4 regions of the Agrobacterium sp. 22-221-1 genome follow, and region 1 is predicted to be linked to each of the others. Evidence: predicted binding sites of a transcription regulator. Region 1 holds the regulator's gene; each other region holds the start of a gene.

Evidence for each region. Region 1 encodes LexA, which represses DNA repair genes until DNA is damaged. Its sites were predicted from a motif close to TGTTCNNNNTGTGTTCNG; they were not measured.
Region 2: ACQZ5N_RS11670 (ATP-dependent helicase) is a predicted target of LexA. The motif match lies at 2,334-2,351, and genes of this name have one in related genera.
Region 3: ACQZ5N_RS09620 (ATP-dependent helicase) is a predicted target of LexA. The motif match lies at 2,174-2,191, and genes of this name have one in related genera.
Region 4: ACQZ5N_RS26280 (energy-coupling factor ABC transporter ATP-binding protein) is a predicted target of LexA. The motif match lies at 3,021-3,038, and genes of this name have one in related genera.

What each region holds. Positions count from the first base shown of each region.
Region 1 covers NZ_JBNWCL010000001.1:374,087-378,493, reverse strand. The annotation lists gene ACQZ5N_RS01880 (TRAP transporter large permease subunit) at 1-829, shown strand, start outside; gene lexA (transcriptional repressor LexA) at 1,077-1,799, shown strand; gene ACQZ5N_RS01870 (glutathione S-transferase family protein) at 2,078-2,755, shown strand; gene ACQZ5N_RS01865 (ComEC/Rec2 family competence protein) at 2,776-4,407, opposite strand, start outside.
Region 2 covers NZ_JBNWCL010000006.1:189,551-193,957, reverse strand. The annotation lists gene ACQZ5N_RS11675 (TonB-dependent siderophore receptor) at 1-99, shown strand, start outside; gene ACQZ5N_RS11670 (ATP-dependent helicase) at 138-2,204, opposite strand; gene ACQZ5N_RS11665 (ABC transporter ATP-binding protein) at 2,527-3,264, opposite strand; gene ACQZ5N_RS11660 (ABC transporter ATP-binding protein) at 3,261-4,106, opposite strand; gene ACQZ5N_RS11655 (ABC transporter permease) at 4,093-4,407, opposite strand, start outside.
Region 3 covers NZ_JBNWCL010000005.1:119,411-123,817, reverse strand. The annotation lists gene ACQZ5N_RS09635 (efflux RND transporter permease subunit) at 1-319, opposite strand, end outside; gene ACQZ5N_RS09630 (efflux RND transporter periplasmic adaptor subunit) at 316-1,482, opposite strand; gene ACQZ5N_RS09625 (carboxymuconolactone decarboxylase family protein) at 1,721-2,131, shown strand; gene ACQZ5N_RS09620 (ATP-dependent helicase) at 2,233-4,407, shown strand, end outside.
Region 4 covers NZ_JBNWCL010000040.1:360-4,766, forward strand. The annotation lists gene ACQZ5N_RS26260 (exodeoxyribonuclease VII small subunit) at 1-121, opposite strand, end outside; gene ACQZ5N_RS26265 (histone deacetylase family protein) at 124-1,059, opposite strand; gene ACQZ5N_RS26270 (biotin transporter BioY) at 1,085-1,648, opposite strand; gene ACQZ5N_RS26275 (energy-coupling factor transporter transmembrane component T family protein) at 1,680-2,285, opposite strand; gene ACQZ5N_RS26280 (energy-coupling factor ABC transporter ATP-binding protein) at 2,282-2,962, opposite strand; gene ACQZ5N_RS26285 (winged helix-turn-helix domain-containing protein) at 3,075-4,265, shown strand.

The DNA of each region.
Region 1 (4,407 bases):
CATCGATGTGCTCATCCCGCCGTCGATCCCGATGATCCTCTATTCATTGGTCAGCGGCGTCAGCATCGCCAATCTGTTCATCGCCGGCATTCTGCCGGGCCTGCTCATGGCCGTCGGTTTCATCTTCGTCTGCTGGGCCATTGCCGTGCGGCGGGGCTATGCGGTGCGAGACGAAAGCTTTCGCAAGCGCGATCTGGCACTACTTGCATTCCGCAGCCTGCCGGCGATCCTTCTGCCGATCCTGATCATCCTCGGCCTGCGCTTCGGCTTTGCAACGCCGACCGAAGTGGCCGTTCTTTCTGTCGTCTATTCGCTCGTGCTCAGCATCTTCTTCTACCGCGATCTGACGTGGAAGCGTTTCTGCGACAATTTCGTCGAGGCAGGCTCTGCAACCGGCGTCGTCATGCTCGTCATCATGGGCAGTGCGGCGGTGGGCTGGGTGCTTACCTTCGATCAGGCGCCCCAGCATTTCGCCACCTGGGTGGCCGAGAATATCTCCAACCCGATCCTGATCATTCTCATGATGAACATCCTGATGCTGATCATCGGCATGCCGCTCGATCTGCCGCCGTCGATCCTGCTGCTCGGACCGATCTTCGTGCCGCTTGCGGATATGATCGGGCTCGACCGGGTGCAGCTCGGCATGATGATGGTCATCAATCTCGGTATCGGGCTCTATACGCCACCGATCGGCACCACGCTCTTCATCTCGTCCTCCATAGCCAGAGCGCCGCTCGGCGCAACGACGAGGGAATTGTGGCCGTTCTTCACCATGGCGATGCTGCTTCTCATCGCGGTCAGCTTCATTCCTGCCCTCACGATCTACTAACATAAGAGCCGTAGCAAACGGCTGCCAGAAACCACCGGCCGGGTCTCCCCGGTCGGTGGTTTTAGTATTCAAGATGTGCCGCTTACATCGTTCAATCTGCTTTGTTCATGGTTTCGACGATCAAATCACGATCTGCGATGCACCCTTCACGAAATTTTAGGGGATTGCGGAACACATATGGAACATATAGTGTTCGTTCTGTATTTGTTTCGCGACTTCAACGACGATTCTCAAGGGTGTTTTCCTCATGCTCACGCGCAAACAGCAGGAATTGCTTCTCTTCATTCATGAAAGAATGAAAGAGTCCGGCGTGCCGCCCTCCTTCGATGAAATGAAGGACGCACTCGATCTTGCCTCCAAATCCGGCATCCACCGGCTGATCACCGCACTCGAGGAGCGCGGCTTCATTCGCCGGCTACCTAACAGGGCGCGGGCGCTGGAAGTGATCAAATTGCCTGAGGCCTATGCGCCGGGTGCAAGGCCGCAGCGCGGCTTCTCGCCGAGCGTCATTGAAGGCAGCCTCGGCAAGCCGAAGACGCCGGAGCCGGCCCCTGCCCCCAAGGCGCCGGCCAATGATCTCGGTGGCGCCGTCACCGTGCCGGTCATGGGCCGCATCGCCGCCGGTGTGCCGATTTCCGCCATCCAGAACAACACCCATGATGTGGCCGTGCCGGTCGACATGCTCGGCTCGGGCGAACATTACGCTCTGGAAGTCAAGGGCGACTCGATGATCGAGGCCGGCATTTTTGATGGCGATACCGTCATCATCCGCAACGGCAATACGGCCAATCCGGGCGATATCGTCGTAGCACTGGTGGATGATGAAGAAGCTACCCTGAAGCGTTTCCGCCGCAAGGGAGCCTCCATCGCTCTGGAAGCGGCCAATCCCGCCTATGAGACCCGTATTTTCGGACCGGATCGGGTGAAAATCCAGGGTAAGCTGGTTGGTCTGATCCGCCGCTACCATTAATTGGCACCCCGCCTTTTTTCGCTAGGGGCGTCATCGAGAGGATGACGCTCCCTTTGAGGCATCTTGGATTGTTCCCAGGAACAATGCGGCTCTGCGGAAGTAAAGAGAGGGTGCGTTTCGTTCTCGTCTCCGGGCGGTGACGCGAGTTTGCCTCTTTCTTTCTCCCTGCCCTCACATTCCCATTCATCAATGCGGCTTATGGGAGCCATGGATTATTTGCAATATTCCAAGGGCCATCCGTCGGTATAGAAATGCGCGTCATATCGGGGAAACACGTCATGTACGATCTTTATATCGCCAACAAGAACTATTCCTCATGGTCGCTGCGGCCCTGGGTATTGATGCGTACGCTCGGCATCGCCTTCGATGAAAAACTCGTTCCCTTCGGCGAAGGCGTTTCCTTCTCCACCTTCTCGCCGACCGGCAAGGTGCCCTGCCTTGTCGATGAGGGCGTGACGGTTTGGGAATCGCTGTCGATCGCCGAATATCTGGCGGAAAGACATCAGGGCGTCTGGGCGAGCGACAAGCAGGCAAGGGCCTGGTCACGGTCGGCAGCGAGCGAAATGCACGCGGGCTTTTCCTCGCTGCGCAATCTCTACCCGATGTCGGTCGGCATTCGCGTAAAACCGAAGGGTGGCGATACCGGGCTTGCGGCCGATATAAAGCGCATCGATACGCTGTGGAGCGAAGGCCTCGCGAAATTCGGCGGGCCTTTTCTTGCCGGCCAGAAATTCACGGCGGTCGATGCCTTCTTCTGCCCGGTGGCATTTCGTTTCCAGACTTATGGCGCGGAACTTTCGCCCGTAGCGAGAGCCTATTGCGACCGGCTGCTCGCCCTTCCCGCCATGCGCGAATGGTACGAGGCCGGGCTGAAGGAAGTCTGGCGCGATGCGGCGCATGAAGAGGAAATTAGCGGGATCGGCGAATTGACCGCGGATCTGCGCATCAAGGCCTGACGGTCCATGCTGGCGGCGCTCTATTGCGATGCCGCCAGCAACCGCATGACGGCATCGGGCACGTCGTGATCGAAACGGCCGCTTTTCCAGTCGTAATAGCGATGTTCGCTCCAGGGCCTGTCCATGCCGGCGATTGCGGCGCGCAGCCTGCCGACCACCCCTGCCTGATCGTTGCCGGCGAAGTCCATTTCCAGCGAACCGATCCGCCGCAGGATATCGCGGTTCAGCAGAAGTGCGCCCGAGCGGCATTGGGAAAAGGACGTTCTGCGGGAGACGATAACGATATCGGCAATATCGCAAGCCTTTCCGGCAAAGCGGCCGTCTTCCAGAACGATGATCCATTCGCCGCTTCCCGCGCGCGTAACGCACCATATGCCTTTGCTGCAAGTGAAAACGCTGGGCTCGGCGTCTCTCAGGGCCGCTGTCATCTGCCGTGCAACTGCACTCATCTCTTGCGGATCAAGCTTCGCCTTCGAGGCCAAAGCCACGGTTTTTGCCGTGGCCTCGGTCTTGAGAAAGACCGGCGGCACAGGCTGTTCCGGCAAAAGCAGCGCCCTTTGCCACTGGCCATAAACGAAACCCTGCGGCTGAGCCTTCGTCGTGTAGGCTTTGCCGTCCTCCAGCAGCGCCACTAGCTCGCCATCCTCGTGAACAAGCAAATCGGGCGGATCGCGATAGGCCGTGGCGGACGACAGGCCGAAGGCGAGGAATAGAAGCGGCATGCCCAGAAGCGCAAGCCGGCTGCGCAGCAAAGTCAGCAGCAGAAAACCAGCCGAGGCGAGCCCCAGAAACCACCCGTGAGGCCGCCCCGTCGCAGCGCTTCCGCCCCAGGACGCCACCTCCTGCGCAACCTCGATGACGAGGGCCATGCCGTATCCCATGACCTTCAGAAACGGAGCGTCGAGCCCGAAAGGCATCAGCAGCATGGCGACAAGGCCGAAAGGCATGACAATCAGCGACATCAGCGGCATGGCGGCCAGATTGGCGAAAAGTCCATAGGTGGTGACACGCTGAAAATGCTCGACCGAATAGATCGCCGTCGAAAGACCGCCTATCAGCGACGTCGTGATGACACCGCCGATGATGGCGCCCGCCGTTTGCGCCACCGTCATCCATGCCGGTTTGCGCCCGATGAACAGACGCTCGCGATCGATACGCCAGCGGCTCCAGGCGGCATAGGAGGCGACGAGCGCGATGGTCGCGGCAAAAGACATCTGAAAGCTCGGGCCCATGATTTCCGAGGGCGAAAAAGCGAGAATGACCAAAGCGGAAAGCGCGACATTCCTGAGGCTGAGCGAGGGTTGATCGAACAGCACCGCGATCAGCATCACCGACATCATCAGCCAGGCGCGTTCGGCGGAAACGGCAAAACCTGAAATCAGGTAATAAGCAAGCGTCATCAAGAGCGCGGCGAAAGCCGAAATCTTCTTCACGGGCCAGCGCTGTGCAAATGCCGGAAAAAGGCTGAAGGCAAGCCTCAGCCCCACAAAGAATATGCCCGACGCCAGCGCCATGTTAAGCCCGGATATGGCGACGATATGGGCAAGGCCGGAGAGCCGCAACGCTTCCATTGTTTCGGCGGATATGGCCTGTCTCTCATCGGTGACGATGGAGGCGGCAAAAGCGCCGGCATCGCCGCCGATGGTGTTGCG
Region 2 (4,407 bases), on a different contig from region 1:
GACAAGACCTATTACACCTCGTCCATCGGCTCCACCAGCTATGCCAATGCCGTAGGCGAGCCCTTCAATGTCAGCCTCACGGCCAGCGTTACGTTCTGACATCGCCAGTCATGAGAGCGGGGTGAACGCCCCGCTTTTTACTTCCACATCGCCCGCATCCGCGCACCCACATCGATGCGGATCTGCTGCGCGCTGCGCTCGGAAGCGGTGGCCGATACCAGTGGCCAGGTTGCCGTTTCGAAGAATTGCAGCAATGTCGCCGGGATGAAGCGGGTTCTTGCGGCGTAGACATGCCTGTCGCCCTGCTGGTTCTGGCCGCCGGTGAAGAAACGTTGCGGCGTGATCAGCGCCAGACTGTCCTTGGCGCGCGTCATGGCGACATAGAGCAGCCGGCGTTCCTCCTCCAGTTCCTGGGTGGTGCCGACTCCGAGATCGGAGGGAATGCAGCCATCGACCACGTTCAGGATGAAGACGGAGCGCCATTCCTGGCCTTTTGCCGAATGGATGGTGGAGAGGCTGAGATAATCCTCGTCAAGCAGCGGCACGCCGGCCTGATCGCTGGTGGCGTCGGGCGGATCGAGCGTCAACTCGGTCAGAAAGCGCTCGCGCGAGGGGTAGCCGCCGGCGATCTGCTCGAGCTGCAGCAAATCGGCCTTGCGGGTGTCCGCATCCTCATGGATGCGTTCCAGATGCGGTTCGTACCACAGTCGCGCCTGCCCGATCTGGCCCGGCCAGTCATTCGGCGCCTGTCGCAGGACCGCCAGCATTTGCGTGAAGGCCACCCAGTCGTCGCCGGTCTTCGGTGGCGGCGGAATTTCGGCAAGGGCAAGCAGCGGCTCGGGGTCTGTCGCAATCGCATCGAGAATATTGCCGGCCTTTTTCGGTCCGACGCCGGGCAGCATCTGTAGCAAGCGAAAACCGGCGACGCGGTCGCGCGGGTTCTGCGCGAAGCGCAGCACGGCCAGCATGTCCTTTACATGGGCGCTGTCCAGGAATTTCAGGCCGCCGAATTTGACGAAGGGGATGTTGCGGCGGGTCAGTTCCACCTCAAGCGGGCCGCTATGGCTGGAGGTGCGGAACAGCACGGCCTGCTGTTTCAGCGTCATGCCGGTTTCGCGGTTGGCGAGGATCTGGTCGATGATGAAATTCGCCTGTTCGGTCTCGTCCTTCACCGTCACGAGTTTCGGGCGCTCAAGCGACTGCCGCTCGGTCCAGAGGTTCTTGGTGAACCGCTCGCGCGCCAGATCGATGACGCCGTTGGCGGCCGCAAGGATCGGCTGCGTCGAGCGATAGTTGCGGTCTAGCGTGATGATGTCGGCAGCAGGGCTGAAGGAAGCCGGAAAATCGAGGATGTTTCGCACCGTCGCCGCCCGGAAGGAATAGATCGACTGCGCATCGTCACCCACCACGGTCAGGCCGCGGCCGCCCGGTTTGAGCGCCATCAGCACCGAGGCCTGCAGCCGGTTGGTATCCTGATATTCGTCGACCATCACATGATCGAAGCGGTTGCCGATATCGTCCGCAAGGACGGGATCGCTGACCATCTGGGCCCAGTAAAGCAGGAGATCGTCATAATCGAGCACGTTCTGGACCTGCTTGGCCTCCACATAGGCTGCAAACAGTTCCTTAAGTTCGCTCTCCCAGTTGGCGACCCAGGGATAATGCTGGCGCAATATCTCCTTGAGCGGTGTCTGGGAATTCACCACACGCGAATAGATCGCGAGACAGGTACCCTTCGTTGGAAAGCGGCTTTCGGTTTTGGAAAAACCCAGCTCGTGCCGGGCGAGGTTCATCAGGTCGGCGCTATCCTCGCGGTCATGGATAGTGAAATCGATGTTGAGCCCGATCTGCTCGGCATAGATGCGCAACAGGCGCGCGCCGATGCCGTGAAACGTGCCGGACCAGGCCAGCGCGTCTGTCATGATTGCCGAATTCGCCCCGATAACGTGTTTGCAGATACGCTCGACCCGCCGCGACATTTCCGTGGCGGCACGTCTGGAAAACGTCATCAGCAGAATGCGGCGGGGATCGGCGCCATTCACGATCAGATGCGCAACCCGGTGGGCGAGCGTATTGGTCTTGCCCGAACCGGCCCCGGCGATGATCAGCAGGGGCCCGGCCGTGTGCCCGTCTGCCAGCCCAACGCCATGCTCCACCGCCCTGCGTTGCTGTTCGTTGAGCTTTTCCAGATAGGCAACCGCCATGCCAGCAATCCTTAGATAACCTGCCTGTCCCCACGGGTGAGAACCTTCTTCAGAGATGGCAGTCGTCGGAATGTCCGGCCATTGTCTGCCCCGTCGTCGCAATGATTAGCAAAGACTCAAACAGCAATCCAGAACAAATGCTGAACGCATTGTTTCGGTGGTTCGAGCGCAGTCGGTGGTGAAATTTATCGGCCCAAAAGGTCGCTCGTCCGTTGCCGGCGATTGGCCGCTGCCGGTCGGGCGAAATCCCCGAAATTACGCCATGGGAGAAAGCGGGCGGCCGTGGATGGGCCGCCCGGTGTGAGCGTTGTGGGGGAGATCGTTACAGGAAACTGCTTTCGAACAGCTCGCCTGAATAGGCCGAATGGGTAACGCCCGCTTCAAGATCGGCCTTGGTCAGCTCATCGACAAAAACGCCGTTCTGCATGACTAGCACCCGGTCGCACATATGGGCGATCACCGCGAGGTCGTGGCTGACGAGAACGAAGGTGAGGTCGCGTTCTTCGCGCTGGTCGGCAAGCAGGTTCAGGATTTCCGCCTGGATGGAGACGTCGAGCGCGGATGTCGGCTCGTCGAGCAGCAGGATCGGCGGTTCGAGGATCAGCGCGCGGGCGATTGCCACGCGCTGCCGCTGGCCGCCGGAAAGTTCATGCGGGAAGCGCTCGGCGAAATGTGGGGGCAAGCCCACCTGTTGCAGGGCGGCAGGCACTTTCGACCAGCCATCGCCAAGTCCCATGGCGCGGATCGGTTCGGCGAGGGCCCGGCCGATGCGGTGGCGTGGGTGCAGCGAACCGTAGGGGTCCTGAAACACCATCTGCGCCAGTTTCAGTTCGTCGCGACTGCGGGTCTTGCCGACCGGTTTGCCGTTAAAGCTGATGGAGCCGGTCCAGCCGGCTTCCAGCCCCGCCAGCGACCGCAGCAAGGTAGACTTGCCGCAGCCGCTTTCGCCGACGATGCCGAGCGTTTCACCCCTGTTGACCGTGAGGCTGACGCCGCGCACGACGTGATTGCGGTTTTCCCTTGCGCCGTAGACGACGTCGAGCTTGTCTACCGTGATCATCGCATCACCTCCGCATCGATGGCCTGACGGTCCAGCACCCTGAGACGCCGCACCGGATTGCGGGGATCTGGCATCGCCGCGATCAGGCCCCGCGTATAGGGATGCTGAGCATCTTCCAGCTTGGTCAGCGTTTCCACGACGCGCCCGCCATACATGACCAGCACGCGCTCACAGAAGGCCGCGACCATGCGGATGTCATGGCTGATGAGGATCAGGCCGGAATTATTCTCGCGCACCATCTCGTCCAGAAGCAAAAGCACATCCTTGCGGACGCTGACATCGAGGGCCGAGGTCGGTTCGTCGGCAATGACCAGCTTGGGCTTGGCGAGCAGCATCATGGCGATCATCACGCGCTGGCCCATGCCGCCCGATATCTGGTGCGGATAAAGCGCCATCACGCGGTCGGGGTCGTTGATGCGCACGCGCAGCAACATGTCGCGTGCTGCACCTCTCGCCGCCTTGCCGGTCAGCGCCAGATGCAGTTCGGCGGCCTCCGCCACCTGCTTTCCGATGGGCAGCACCGGGTTCAGCGAATAACGCGGGTCCTGCATGATAAGCGCCATCTCGCTGCCGCGGATCGCACCCATCTGCCGCTCGGATTTTTCGAGCAACGGTTCGGACAGGAAATCCATCCGCTCCGCCGTCACCGTTGCGCTTTTCGGCAGGAGCCGCATGGCGGCCCGGCCGGTGGTGGATTTTCCGGAACCGGACTCACCGACTATGCCGACCCTTTCGCGCCCGACGTCGAAATTGACGTTGGACACCGCCGGAATGGTGTTGCGGCCGAAACGGACATTGAGGTCGCGGACCGAGAGGATGGGGGAGCTATCAGGAACGGGCATGACGCGGATCCAGAAGGTCGCGCAGCGTATCGCCGGCGATGTTGAAGGCAAGGCTCGTCAGCAGGATGGCGATGCCTGGCATGACGGCGACCCACCAGTAGTCGAGCATGAACTTACGGCCGCTGGAGATCATCGCGCCCCATTCCGGCAGCGGCGGCTGGGCTCCGAGACCAAGGAAGCCGAGTGAAGCGGCCGTCAGGATGATGCCGGCCATGTTCAGCGTCAGGCGAACGATGACCGAGGGAATGCACATAGGCGCAATGTATAGAAAAAGGATGCGCAGCGGCGAAGCGCCATAGAG
Region 3 (4,407 bases), on a different contig from region 1:
ATTCCAGCGTCACGCGGCTGGTGCCGAACTGCGAGTTGGACGAGATGGACTTGACACCGCTGACACGCGCCACCGCACCTTCGATGGTCTGCGTCACTTCCTGATCGATGGTTTCGGGCGCCGCCCCCTCATAGGTGGTCCTGACGCTGATCGTCGGCCGGTCGACGTCAGGCAATTCGCGCACTTCAACGCCCACCAGCGCCGCAAGGCCGGCAACGACCAGAAGCGTATTGAGAACCGCCGCCAGGATCGGTCGGCGCACGAACAATGCCGTAAAGGCGAGCTTGGAATCCTTAACCGAGGGCGGTTGCGTCGTCATTGGCTGGCAACCTCCTCGGGCTTCGGCTGGCTGCCGACGCGGACCGCGCCGCCTTCCCTGACACGCTGAAGGCCCTCGATTACGACAGGCTCGCCATCCGCCAGCTCCGCCTTGACGAGAACGGCATCGGGATTGCGTTGCACGATCTGAACCCGCACCTTGTTAGATTTATTATCCGCCACACGCCAGACATAGGAGCCTTCCGCATCCCACTGCACGGCCAGCGGATCGACCGAGGCATAGGTTTCCCCGGCGAAGCGCATGGTGACGCCGAAGGACATGCCCGCCCTCAGCTCGTCCTTCTCATTGCCGAACTTCGCCCGGATGCGGATCGTGCGGCTCGCCTCATCGACGCGGTTGTCGACGGCCTCGATCTCGCCCTTGAAGGTCTCACCCGGCCGGGAAATGGACGTCGCCTCCACCGGCATGCCGACCTTGATCGCGGTTGCGAACCGCTCGGGGGCCCAGAAATTGACGAGAATTTCCGAACGGTCATCGATGCTGACGATGGTTGACTGCGTGGTGACGTTATCGCCGATATTGGCGGCGACGATACCCGCCACACCCTCTATCGGCGCAACGATGTCGCGGCGTTTGAGATTGAGTTCGGCGGTGCTCAGCGCAAGTTTGGCGGCTTCTTCGGCAATCTGCGCATCCAGCACATCGAGGCGGGAAACGGATTTCAGGTTCTTGTAGGAATTGGATTTTTCAACGGCGCTGCGCAGCACCACCTGTGCCTTGTCGCGCTCGATCACCTGCTCTTCATCATCGAGCCGCGCAAGCACCTGCCCCTTCACGACGCGTGCGCCAGACGACGTGCGAATTTCAGAAAGCGTGCCGGAAGCCTGCGGCATGACGACGACCGACTGGATCGCCTCGCCATTGCCGATGGCATTCAGCCGGTCATTGACCGTGCCCTTCTTCACCGGGGCCGTCACCACCAGTGTGGCGTTGCCGTTGCGGCGCGCACCGCCGCCATTCTGCCCTGTGGACGCACCGGCTGCCGGGCCGCCGGATGCGGCGACTTCAATCGCCCCGGCAGGCGTTTTGCCAAGCCCCATGCTGGCGAGCACATTGCGGGCTTCGGGCGAATAGAAGCCCCAGAGACAGAGCCCCGCTCCCACCACGGCAACACTGACACCCACCTGTTTCCAGACCCGCATATATTTCTCCGGTTGATCCGCGCAGCATAAAGCATTCCCGAAAACCTACGTTCCGGGACAGATGCAGTATTCCCGCTTGGCTGAGGCAAGGCAACGCACAAATCCGTTCCTTACGTAATTGTAATTTGGCCGCAAATGCCGCCCGGAGCAGCAAATCCGCAATCCATCCGTGCATTCCTGTCGCAAATATCCGCCATTGGGCTAATCTGCCCCCGAGACGCCATAACCGGAGGAAGCCATGAGCACCGTGACGAAGACCGAAAACCCGGAAACCGACCCGCGCGTGAAAGCAGTGTTCGATGACATCCGCGCCACCCGCAAATCGGATTTCATCAACAATATGTGGCTCTACCTCGCCTTCGATGCCGATCTGCTTGAAAAGACCTGGGGTGAGGTCAAGGCGGTGATGGCGACACCTTCGGCGCTCGATCCCGTGGTGAAGGAAATGCTCTATATCGCCGTTTCCGTCACCAATGGCTGCTCCTATTGCGCCCATTCCCACACGGCAGCCGCCAAAGCGAAAGGCATGACGACAGAGCAGCATGCCGATTTGCTGCGCGTCATCGCGCTTGCCGCCAAAACCAACCAGCTTGCGGTGGCGCTGCAAGTGCCCGTTGACGCCGCTTTCGACGCCGACAGGCAGACATGAAACGAAAAAATGCCTTGGAATGGGCGTTTTGACGGTTGATACCGGAATAAAAGCAGAACACGGTTCTGGCCTTTATATCCCGAATCACTACATTGGGCCGCATGAGCAACAGTTTTGACGATATGCCGTTCTTCGATGAGGAACCCGCCGCACCGCGCAGGGCGACGAACAATGCCGGTGCGGAAAGCGGCGGCGGGCTCGGCATTGCCGCCCGCGCCATGGCGGCGCGCGATCAGACGCGTGCTGCGCCCGACTATCTTTCCGGCCTCAACCCGGAACAGCGCGATGCCGTGGAAACGCTGGACGGACCCGTTCTCGTCCTCGCCGGCGCCGGCACCGGCAAGACCCGCGTTCTGACGACCCGCATCGCCCATATTCTCGCCACCGGCCGCGCCTATCCGAGCCAGATTCTTGCCGTGACCTTTACCAACAAGGCTGCCCGCGAGATGAAGGAACGTATCGGCGTTCTCGTCGGCGGCGCTGTCGAGGGCATGCCCTGGCTCGGCACCTTCCACTCCATTGGCGTCAAGCTTTTACGCCGCCATGCCGAACTCGTCGGCCTGAAATCGGACTTCACCATTCTCGATACCGATGACGTGGTGCGGCTGATCAAGCAGCTCATTCAGGCAGAAGGTCTGGACGACAAGCGCTGGCCGGCAAAACAGTTCGCCGGCATGTTCGACGGCTGGAAGAACAAGGGCCTGACGCCGCCGGACATTCCAGAGGGCGACAGCCGCGCCTTCGCCAACGGCAAGGGACGCGAACTTTACACCGCCTATCAGAACCGACTGAAAACGCTGAACGCCTGCGACTTCGGCGACCTTCTGATGCATCCGATCAGCATCTTCCGCCGCCACACCGATATTCTGAAGGAGTATCACCAGAAGTTCCGTTACATTCTGGTGGACGAATATCAGGACACCAATACGGCGCAATATATGTGGCTCAGGCTGCTTGCCCAACGCGCCAAGGGTGAGCCGCAGAATGTCTGTTGCGTGGGTGACGACGACCAGTCGATCTATGGCTGGCGCGGCGCGGAAGTGGACAATATCCTCCGCTTCGACAAGGATTTTCCGGGCGCCAAGGTCATCAAGCTCGAACGAAACTACCGCTCCACCGAACATATTCTCGGCGCGGCCGGCCATCTGATCGCCCATAATGAGGGCCGTCTCGGCAAGACGCTGTTCACAGAACGCAGCAGCCCGGATGACGAAAAGGTCGTGGTGCATGCCGCCTGGGATTCCGAGGAGGAAGCCCGTGCGGTCGGCGAGGAAATCGAACAGCTCCAGCGCAAGAACCATAATCTGAACGACATGGCGATCCTCGTCCGCGCCTCCTTCCAGATGCGCGAGTTCGAAGACCGTTTCGTCACGCTTGGCCTCAATTACCGCGTCATCGGCGGCCCGCGCTTTTATGAGCGCCTCGAAATCCGCGACGCCATGGCCTATTTCCGCCTCGTCTGCCAGCCGGCCGACGATCTCGCCTTCGAGCGGATCGTCAACACGCCGAAGCGTGGTCTTGGCGATACGACGATCCGTAACCTGCACGACTATGCCCGCGCCCGCGATATCCCGATGCTGGCCGCAGCAACCGACATCATCGAGACAGACGAGCTGAAACCGAAGGCGCGCAAGGCGCTGTTCGATGTGGTGCAGGATTTCCGCCGCTGGCAGGGCCTCTTAGAAAACACCGAACACACCACGCTTGCCGAGCAGATTCTCGACGAAAGCGGCTATACCGCCATGTGGCAGGCCGACAAGACGGCCGAAGCGCCCGGACGGCTTGAGAACCTGAAGGAACTCATCCGCTCGATGGAGGCCTTCGAGAGTATGCGCGGCTTCCTCGAGCACGTCGCCCTCGTCATGGATGCCGAGCAGAACGAAAATCTCGATGCCGTCTCCATCATGACGCTGCACTCCGCCAAGGGTCTGGAATTCGACACCGTCTTCCTGCCCGGCTGGGAAGAAGGCCTGTTCCCGCACCAGCGGGCGCTGGACGAAGGCGGGCGCTCCGGTCTGGAGGAAGAACGCCGCCTCGCTTACGTTGGCATCACCCGCGCCAAGAAGCTCTGCCATATCTGGTTCGTGTCGAACCGGCGCATTCACGGGCTGTGGCAATCCACCCTGCCCTCGCGTTTCCTCGATGAATTGCCGCCCGCCCATGTGGATGTCGCGGCATCCGACAGCAGTTACGGCGGTTATGGCGGACGCGGCGGCTACGGCCAGTCGCGCTTCGACAAGGCCGATCCTTTCACCAACAACTATTCCACCCCCGGC
Region 4 (4,407 bases), on a different contig from region 1:
CGATGGATTCGTCCAGCGCCACGTCTCCGCGTTCCAGACGTGCGACAATGCTTTCCAGCTCGGCGACGGCTTTTTCGAAGGAATAACCGCTGACATCGGCTGTGTTGGCATTTTCCGTCATGTTCAACCCTTCATCATTCTCAAAATATGCATGGCTGCCGATTCCGCCAGCCCTTCCAGATCATAACCGCCTTCCAGCAGGCTGACGACCCGGTTCGATGTGTATTTATCCGCCATTTCCAGAAGCCGGCCCGTTGCCCAGTCGAAATCCTCGCCCACCAGATTGATCTGCGCCAAGGGATCGCGGTGATGCGCGTCGAAACCGGCGGAGATGAGGATGAGATCGGGCGAAAAATCGGCAATGGCCGGCAACACGCGGGATTTGAAGGCCTCGCGGAAATATTCGCTGCCGGTGTTGGGCGAAAGCGGCGCGTTGACGATATTGTTCTTCACGCCGGTTTCGTTTTTGTCGCCGCTCCACGGGTAAAGCGGCATCTGGTGGGTGGAACAGAACAGCACGGAGGTGTCGTTCCAGAAGATATCCTGCGTGCCGTTGCCGTGATGCACGTCCCAGTCGATGATGGCGACGCGCTCTGCGCCGTGCACCTTCTGCGCATGGCGGGCGGCAATCGCCACATTGTTGAAAAGACAGAAGCCCATGGCCTTTGCGGTTTCCGCATGGTGGCCGGGCGGGCGGGCGGCGACGAAGACATTGTCGGCAGCGCCGGTAAACACGTCATCCACCGCCGCCATGGCCGCACCGATCCCGGTCAGCGCCGCCTGCAGGCTTTTTTGTGAAACGTAAGTATCGGCCTCGACGCGGTTGATCTCGCCATCCTCTTCGGGGATCTGCCGCATGACAGCAAGCAGATGCTCCTCCGGATGCGCCAGCAGCACCGCATCCTCATTCGCCTGCGGCGCTTCTTTGCGTTCCAGCCGCTCGAAATTCGGGTGTTCGAGCGCGATGTTCAGCGACCGCAGGCGGTCCGGCCGCTCGGGGTGGCCGGATGGCGTGATATGCTCCAGGAAGATCGGATGTTCGTATAAACGCGTCGCCATTCTTTTCCTCCCGAAGAAAGTCTGTTCAGGCGCGCTGCGGCAGAAGCGGATAACCGGCCATCACGACGCGGCCGGCAAGGGCCGCGAGCACGGCCTTCAGCGCATCGCCCGGAATGAAGGCGAGCGAACCCATGAAGGCCTTTTCGAAACCGAGCCCGACGACCAGCGCCAGATAGGTGATGCCGAAAGCATAAAGTACGACCACGCCGCCAATCAGGCTCGCGACGAAAAAGCCGATGCCCTGCGTCAGAGCGGACTGGCCGCGATTGACGAGTTTTTCCGAGAGCGTGCCGGTGACGAAAACCGCCGCGATCCAGCCGATCAGGAAGCCGGTGGTCGGCGTGGTGAAGATGGACAGGCCGCCGCGTCCGCCCGACAGCACCGGCAGGCCGATGGCGGCAATCAGGATCGTCAGGAGAACCGCCAGCGTACCGCGTTTCGCGCCCAGCACGACACCGGCCAGCATGACGCCGAGCGACTGCGCGGTGATCGGCACGGGGATGAAACCGAGCGTGATCGGCGGCAGAAGCCCGAGTGCGATGATGATGGCGGAAAACAGCGAAATCAGCACAAGGTCGCGGGTCGTCATGGCTCGGAAACTCCGGATGGTTATCTGGCCGTCAGCTTTGGCCTCTGAAACCGCGCGCGTCAATGGCGTCGGCAATGGCATCGGCATCCTTCAACGTCATAATCACCAGCGGCACGATGATGGTGGCCATCCGCACGGGCAGGCCGCGCGCCCGGTGCGCATCGCGCACCGCATGGTAACGGTTGACGATTTCAGGCACGAAACGCACGACGAGCCCGACCGAGAGCCCGATGTCGGCGGCCTTCACCAGCCCCAACTTCTCGAGAGGGGCGGCGGCAAGCGCAATTTCGTCCATGAATTGCGAGATGCTGACGGTGATGGTGACAGCGGTGGCAAGCAGCGCCAGCGCCGTCAGCCGCAAAAGATTGACACTGGCATCATGGGCCGGAAGCAGGAGATAGCTGAAGGCGGCGACGAGGAAGATGGTCAGCATCACCGGCCGCAGCCGCAGGCCGATATCCTTGAAGGGCAGCCGCGTGGCGCCCAGAATAAGGGCGGCCAGAACCGTCGCGCATGCGAGAACCAGCAGATCGCGGGTGAGGAACAATGCGATGCTGAAACCCATAAGCGTCAGGAGTTTGAGGCGCGGCGAGACGCGGTAGAGCCAGCCAGTGCCTTCGACATGCAGCGATTTCATCGCGATGCCACCTCCAGATAGCGCGCCACCGCTTCTTCGGGTGCGGCGTCGGCGACCAGCGCGCCTTCATGGAAAACCAGCACCCGGTCGAAGCTCGCAACCAGCGGCAGATCGTGGGTGATGACGATCAGCGCCTGTGACAGCGCCGCCATGGTCCCTTCCACGATCGCGCGGTTTTTGAGATCGAGCTGATTGGTCGGCTCGTCGAGAATGAGGAGCTGCGGTTCGGTGACCAGAAGCGCCGCCAGCGCCGCCAGCTGCAATTCGCCGCCGGAAAGCTCATGCGCGCGCCGCTCTTCCAGATGTGCGATGCCGAGCCGGGCAAGGACGGCTTTGACCCTGGCGTCGGTTTCCGCTCTGCCGAGGCCGAGCCGCTTGAGACCGAAGGCGACATCGTCGCGCACGATCGGCAGGATGATCTGGTTCTGCGGATTCTGGAAGATGAAGCCGACCGCCTGCAAGACCGCCTTGGCGTCGCTCACGGTGTCGAGACCGTTCACCGAAACCTTGCCCTCGCTCGGTTTGTTCAGCCCGTTGATCAGCCGGGCAAAGGTGGTCTTGCCGGAACCATTGAGGCCGATCACGCCGATGCGCCGTTCCGTCAATGTCACAGACAGCGGCTGCAGGGCCTGCCGGCCCTCGAAAGCGACACCGGCGGCGTTAAAACGGATTTCCAAGCTTACATCCTCGCGCTCTTTTCCGGTTCTATACCCCGTCATCAACAGAAGTGAAACAAGGAACAAAAAAAGAACATTGCAATCGCGAAAAAGCCGTTCTACCTTCTGTGCCATGGCGATCAAGGTTTCGAACGAAGCGGCAAGGCGGATTTTTCTGGCGCGGCAGGGGCTTTCCTCGCCGCCCGGCAAGGCGCTTTCCAAGAGTGACCTGCTGCAGCTCATCACCGATATCGGTTTCGTGCAGGTGGACAGCATCGGCACGGTGGAGCGCGCCCACCACCAGATTATCTTCTCCCGCAACCAGACCTACAGGCGCGGCCATCTGACCACGCTTTTGGAAAAGGACCGGGCGCTTTTCGAGCACTGGACACATGACGCCTCCATCCTGCCGACGGAATTTTATCCCTATTGGAAACATCGTTTCCGCCGCCGCGAGCCGATCATTCAGGAACGCTGGCGCAAATGGCACGGCGAGGGTTTCGATGCGGCTTTCGGCGAAACGCTGGAGCGGATCGCCGCCACCGGCCCGGTTCTGGCGCGGGAGCTGAAGGAGGAGGGGCACCAGTCCGGCGGCTGGTGGAACTGGCATCCCTCCAAGACCGCACTCGAATATCTCTGGCACACCGGCAAGCTCGCCATATCAGGCCGCGTAAACTTCCAGAAGGTCTATGATCTCGCCGAACGGGTCATTCCCGGCGAGCATCACGAAACCGAGGTGGAACACGCCGAATTTGTCGACTGGGCCTGCCGCGAAGCGCTGAAGCGGCTGGGTTTCGCCACCCATGGCGAAATCGCCGCCTTTTTCGATCTCGTCACCCCGCAGGAGGCGAGGGACTGGGTCAAAAGCCATCGCGATGAACTCTGCGAGGTCTCGTTGCTTTCCAGCGACGGGGACAATGCCCGCCCGTCTTTTGCCTTTGCCGATTTCACCGCCGACCTGACCGACGTGCCGGAACCTTCCGCCCGCGTCCGTGTTCTCAGCCCCTTCGACCCGCTGCTGCGCGACCGAAACCGCACGGAGCGGCTGTTCGGCTTCTATTACCGCATCGAGGTCTTCGTGCCCGAGCCGAAACGGCAATATGGCTATTATGTCTTCCCGCTTCTGGAGGGTGACAGGCTGATCGGCCGCATCGACATGAAGGCGGATCGCAAGCGTGGCACGCTGGATGTGCGCCGCCTGTGGCTGGAGCCGGGCGTACGCGCTTCGGCCGGTCGGCTGGAGAAGCTCGACGCGGAACTGGTGAGGCTGGCGAAGTTTACCGGGGTTGAGAGTGTGAACTATCTGGAGGGCTGGCGGGACTAGAGCCATATTCGCACCAAGTCTGCTTCCGTCATGCCGGTCCCCGGAACAAGCAACCGTGGATCTACTGTGCGAATGCCGGGTCTGATCGAGCGATTGCGTTGAGGATTGTGATGAGCTTTCGCACGGTTGCGATGATGGCGAG